DNA from 2 places in the Kurthia sp. YJT4 genome. Region 2 is predicted to be linked to the other one. Evidence: riboswitches for the same ligand, from Rfam matches in the RefSeq annotation. Region 2 holds a riboswitch; the other holds the start of a gene.
The links. Region 2 has a riboswitch for FMN ahead of ribE (riboflavin synthase). Riboswitches for the same ligand answer to the same signal wherever they lie in the genome.
Positions count from the first base shown of each region.

Region 1 (3,269 bases), 720 kb from region 2:
GACAGTTAAAGCACCATGTGGAAGTCATTAATCAAGAGAAAGAACAGTTATCAAGTATTTTAACGTCTATGACAGATGCAGTAATTACGTTTAATCGTGATCGTACGATTTTGTTAAGTAATCCACCAGCAGAGTTGTTATTACAAAAATGGTTCTTATCGAAAGAAGATCAGTCAAAACCATTGCCAATAGCTATCTATCATATGCTAGAACATGTACTTGATTTAGAAGAAGAACTAGAAGAAGAATTAGAAATTGATGGTGCATATTATGTCATTTCAATTAGTCCTTTATATAGCGCTGAATCAGTACGTGGTGCAGTAGCTGTTTTACGAGATAAGACAGAAGAACACCGCCTTGATAAATTACGTTCAGACTTTATTGCGAATGTATCACATGAACTACGCACGCCGATTTCGATGCTTCAAGGATATAGTGAAGCGATTTTAGATGGTGTTGTATCATCTGAAGAAGAACGAAATGAAATGATGCGTATTATTTATGATGAATCACAGCGTATGAGCCGATTAGTAACCGATTTACTCGATTTAGCGCGTATGGAATCTGGGAAGATGCGTTTATATCTTGATGACTTAAGTATTAATCAAGTATTTGAACGTATGACACAGAAGTTCGTACAGCGCGGGAAAGAAAAAGGAATCGAAGTAAGTTATGAAACAGAGTTCTCAGATGATGCGCGCGTTCAGATTGATGAAGACCGCATCGAACAAGTTGTAACGAATTTAGTGGATAACGCAATTCGTCATACAGCAAGTGGTGGCCATGTAAAGGTGCTAGCAGACCAATATGCAGGACAAGTGCGCATTCGTATTCAAGACGATGGTGCTGGTATTCCGAAAGAAGACCTTGCATATGTCTTTGAACGCTTTTATAAAGCAGATAAAGCACGAACAAGAGGTAAGGGTGGCACAGGTTTAGGTTTAGCTATTGCGAGTAATATTATTAATGCACATCGAGGTCGTATTACAGTAGAAAGTGAAGTAGATGTAGGTACAACCTTTACATTCTTCCTACCACTACCAGATGAAATTTAATGAATAAAGAAAAAGTCTTGGATTCGAGAGAAACTTCTCTTTACAATTCAAGACTTTTTTTGTATGATGAATGTGTGAAAAAAATAAATACGGTTCATCTTCGGGGCAGGGTGTAATTCCCGACCGGCGGTAATGAAGTGTTTAACATTTCTCAGCCCGCGAACCTTAACAGGTTGATTTGGTGCAACTCCAAAGCCGACAGTATAGTCTGGATGGGAGAAGGTGAAGGTACAGCGTTGTGTTCAAAAAAAATGAGTGAACAACGTTTATTTAATGTTGCCTAATTCTCCCGCGTAGAAGTACTTCTACGTGGGATTTCTATTTTAAATAAGCACACGCAGCCTTACCTCTTTTTGAAGTGATCCGCAACAAAAGGAGAAAACAGAATATGAAGAACAAGAAGTTACGTCGCATGATTGCAATTGGGATGTTAAGTAGTATTGCATTTTTACTACACTTAATTAATTTCCCAATTCCGCCATTCCCGAATTTTTTAGAGGTAGATTTCGGTGATATCCCAGCGTTAGTCGCAATGATTATTATGGGACCACTTGCAGGGATTTTAGTCGAGTTACTAAAGAATGTCATTGACTGGGTATACACAGGCAGTCCAACGGGTGTACCAGTAGGGCATATGGCAAACTTTGTAACAGGCTTATTATTTATCCTTCCAACGTACTTTGTTTATAAAAAATTAAGTACAAAAAAAGGATTGGGAATTGGTCTTGTTGTAGGTACAATCTCTATGGCAGTAGGTATGAGTATATTAAATTACTTCGTCTTTATGCCAATGTATAATTACTTCTTAAACATGCCTGTTGAAACAGGGGCTGCATTACGTGCTACAATTGTAGCGGGTGTGCTACCATTCAATATTATTAAAGGTGTTCTTGTAACAATTGTCTTCCTACTATTATTTAATGTAATGGGTAAGTGGATGACGAAAGAACGCAGAAGCTTCCAAGCATAACGATAAAAAAGCTTTGGCATTTTCTTAAATGCCAAAGCTTTTTGTATGAGTTTTAATGTTGTACACGTAGTAATTGCGCATGTAATAAGCGATTTCGTACAACAATACCTGCTAATGCAGATAAAATGGCTTTAATCACACCAACAAGTAAGAATGGATAGACACCACCCATAAATGCACCAGTCCAAGATAAATCAGCACTGAATTTTAGCCAGATTGTACCGAAAGCAAGTGTTACAATCATTCCGATAATATTAGCAATGATTGCTTGTACCTTTGTAAAACCGAATCTTTCAAGGTATAAACCGATTGCTACAGCTGCTGGTAAGAAGCCGATAATATAGCCACCAGTTGGTCCTGCAACAACGCCTAGACCACCTGACATACCACTGAAGACTGGAATCCCAATTGCGCCTAGTAATATGTAAATAAACACAGATAGTGAGCCATAACGAAGTCCTAGAATTGTAACAGCTAAACCAATTGCAAATGTTTGTCCTGTAATTGGAATGAGTGGCAGTGGAATCGTAACCTGTGCAAAAATCCCGATAATTGCTGCGAATAATGCGGAAAGAATCCACATCTTCAATTGTTCATTTCTCATAAAAATCCCCTTTGTGTAAACTTATTTTAAAACTAGTTAACCAAAATATAATGAAAAAATGAAAAAAGGTCAACACTTTTTTTCGTGACAACAACGTAAAGTATGCGACGAATATGACAGAAAAATATCATTTTAAAGTAACAACTTACAATAAATGTCAGAGAATTTGCAAAAAGATTAGAAATATGTATAATAAGACAAAGACGATTGAACAAATTAAAAAATAAGAAATTTGCTTCAATATGAGAAAAAATGACTGATAAAATAGAGAGGGGAAGCTTTGTGACCGAAAGGAAACTACTCAGTGCTTTCATTACATCTCTTGCTGCGTTTTTTATATTACCGATGCTATATAGTAATCAGCAAGATGATTTTTTGACTTCGGCATTAAACATTAGTATGTATTCATTTCCTTTGATTTTTACATATGGATTAATCATATCCTATGTATCGGACTTTTTTGCTTCATCCAAACGAAATATTTCAGGTGTATCTTTTTTATTCCATTCTTTACTAGGTTCAACAGTAGCTGTACCGATTTTTATTTATAGTTGGATGAATGATGAAGTCGAAACGGCGATGCAACCAGAAATTTGGACAGCAGGCTTTACATTAGGCGCGGTATTTTTCACAGCCGATG
Region 1 is NZ_CP126689.1:928,023-931,291, forward strand. It holds gene QN089_RS04425 (ATP-binding protein) at 1-1,055, shown strand, start outside; FMN riboswitch at 1,148-1,283, shown strand; gene QN089_RS04430 (ECF transporter S component) at 1,444-2,025, shown strand; gene QN089_RS04435 (biotin transporter BioY) at 2,078-2,629, opposite strand; gene QN089_RS04440 (hypothetical protein) at 2,912-3,269, shown strand, end outside.
Region 1: it holds a riboswitch for FMN, as region 2 does, so the genes downstream of both, QN089_RS04430 (ECF transporter S component) here and ribE (riboflavin synthase) in region 2, are expected to answer to the same signal.

Region 2 (3,269 bases):
GTTAATTGTTTTGCCATATATGGAATTTCAAAAGCACCTGGTACTTTTACGACGTCAATATTTTCTTCTGCTACACCATGTCTTTTTAAACCATCTACTGCTCCTTCTAATAAACGATTTGTGATGAATTCGTTGAATCTTCCTAATACAATCCCAACTTTTAAGTCTTTTCCGATTAATGTTGTTTCGATCATGTTCATTTTGAATACGCTCCTTTTGTTTGTTCAATATATTGTTTTAATGCTTCGATTGAAATGATAGGTAATACGTGTTTTTTAGCAAATGCGGTCAACTTTTCACCTGTCAGCATATGTCCATCATCACCCATAATTTCACAAATTACTGCTACTTCTTTTTTATCGCATAACTTTGCCAAATCCACTCCTGCTTCCGTATGCCCATCACGTTCTAATACACCACCAGCTTTTGCAATAAGCGGAAACACATGTCCTGGACGACGAAAATCTTGTGCTACGGTTTGTTCACTTGTTAAAGCTTGAATGGTTAATGCACGATCATAAGCACTGATACCTGTTGTCGTATCGATATGGTCAATCGAAATTGTAAAGGCTGTTCCATGATTATCCGTATTATCTTCTGTCATCGGCGCTAATGCTAAGCGTGTCGCCATTTCTTCAGAAATAGGTGTACAAATTAATCCACGCCCCTCAATTGCCATAAATGTTACTTGTTCAGGTGTAATCGTTTCTGCTAATGCAACGAGATCCCCTTCATTTTCACGTGTTTCAGAATCAGTCACGATAATCATGCCACCAGCTCGTAAAACACGAAGTGCTTCTTCTATTTCTTGCATGTTCTTTCACCTCAAAATCCATTTTTTCGTAAAAAATCTTCTGTTAAAATTGTCGCCATTTGGCTTTGTACATATTTTCCGATGTAATCCGTTTCGATATTGACGACATCACGTACTTTTTTCATATGCAAAATCGTTGTTTCATATGTGTGCGGAATAAGCGAAACTTCAAATGTCCGCGCGTTTAACGCAAAAATCGTTAAGCTAATCCCGTCCACTGTCACAGAACCTCTTGGCACCATCTGTTTGATGAATTTCGGTTCTGTTTCAATCGTTAAGCGAATTTCGTTCGATGTTTTTAAGATTCTCTGAATTTTCCCGACTGTTTCAACATGTCCTGTCACAATATGTCCACCTAATCGTCCTTGCAACTGTAAAGCTCTTTCAACATTCACTTTTTCACGTAGCTGTAGACGATGTAGTGTTGTTGTATGAAAGGTTTCTTTCATAACTGTCGCATGAAAAGCGTACTGCTCTAATTTTTCAATTGTTAAGCAAACACCATTTACTGCAATCGAATCACCCAGTTTCGCATCTTGTAAAATTTTTTCTGCTTGAATTTGCAACACCATATTTTCATTCGCTTGTCGAATCGATTGAATTGTCGCAACTTCTTCTACAATCCCTGTAAATATACGAACCACTCCTTTCCCAAAATAAAAAACTACCCTCGATTGATGAAACAATTCAGGGTAGTTTTATGGAAGAATGATTAAAATTCATGTCTAAATAAACCTGTTGACATACGTCTTTTTAACAAGTTTTGTTCACACATCCTTCTCCCATCCAGACTGTACTGTCGGTTCTGGATTCTCACCAGCTCCTGCTCCGAAAAGCTCACGGACTTATCGCTCTAACACGCATCACCGTCGATTGGGAATTTCACCCGACCCCGAAGGATTATTCAGTTTGATACAACAAAAAAGACCTTCATTTACATGAGGTCGATGAAAAAAGGTATGTTCAAATAAGCCTATGATTTTTCGGATCATAAACAAATTTTTACATGTCTTCTCCCATCCAGACTATACTGTCGGCACTGGATTCTCACCAGTTCCTGCTTCAAAAAGCTCACGGACTTATCGCTCTAACGCGCATCACCGTCGATTGGGAATTTCACCCGACCCCGAAGACGATTCTGTTGTCACAATAAAAAAGACCTTCATTTACATGAGGTCGATGAAAAAGGTATGTTCAAATAAGCCTATGATTTTTTCGCATCATAAACAAATTTTTAGCATCTTCTCTCATCCAGACTATACTGTCGGTCCTGGATTCTCACCAGCTCCTGCTCCGAAAAGCTCACGGACTTATCGCTCTAACGCGCATCACCGTCGATTGGGAATTTCACCCGACCCCGAAGATTTTTTTAATTGTAGCTATACCATACCACTAATTTATTCAGAAAACTAGATTTTTTACAAAAAAACTCAAAAGACCACGAATGATTACGTGGCTTTTGAGTGATTCGAGAGGGGCTTAAATTGACTGGGATCGTGTGAATTCGAACATTCGACTGGCGAAACGGGTCACTCGTTGAAGTTGTTGGCTCACTCGTTAATCGATTCGGGACATTCGCTCGTTCAAACGGGACATTCGAGTGCGAAACGGGTCATTCGAGGGCAAAAATGGGTCACTCGACCAAAAGACTTGAGTTGCTCCCTTTCCTTACTTTCTTCAAGGCTTTTGAGCAATTCGAGAGGGACTTAAATTGACTGGGATCGTGTGAATTCGAACATTCGACCGGCGAAACGAGTCATTCGTTAAAGTTGTTGGGTCACTCGCTGATTGATTTGGGACATTCGACCGGCGAAACGGGTCATTCGTTCGTCCAAACGGGTCATTCGCCCGTTTATTTCGATTCTAAAATTGTAACGACGATTTCTGGGCGGTTGAAGACACGTAATGGGAAGAGACTATTTCCTAGACCACGGCTAATTACGTGTTGCAACTGTTCCACTTGTTCAATTCCTTCTGTATGTTTCGGTAATAGTGAGGCATCATGATCGACTAACCCACCTAAAAATGGTAAGCGAATTTGTCCGCCATGTGCATGTCCTGTGTATGCAAGGTCGATTCCAGCTTGTGCGTATTTTTCGCCAAATTCTGAACGGTGTGCTAATAAGATTTTGAATTGATCTTGTGGAACATTCACCAGCGCTTTTGCTAGCATATCTTCTGTTGTTTCGCCGGATAAAGGGTCACTAATACCGATAAGTTGAATACGCGCACCATTATAATAGAATGTTTCTGCTTCATTATTTAAAACATGCACGCCCCTTTTTTGGAGTGCTGTATGAATCTCTTTAACTCGATTAATTGAAATTTCATGATTACCATCGACAAAATAAGTCGGGGCAATTTTTGTAAAACCATCAACTGCTTCTAGACTTCTTCCCAGTTTATAATTATTGCGATCAATTAAATCGCCTGTTAAAAAAATTAAATCGGGTTT
Region 2 is NZ_CP126689.1:1,646,796-1,650,064, forward strand. It holds gene ribH (6,7-dimethyl-8-ribityllumazine synthase) at 1-200, opposite strand, end outside; partial or broken gene ribB (3,4-dihydroxy-2-butanone-4-phosphate synthase) at 230-814, opposite strand; gene ribE (riboflavin synthase) at 826-1,458, opposite strand; FMN riboswitch at 1,585-1,718, opposite strand; FMN riboswitch at 1,819-1,952, opposite strand; FMN riboswitch at 2,050-2,183, opposite strand; gene QN089_RS08110 (metallophosphoesterase) at 2,667-3,269, opposite strand, start outside.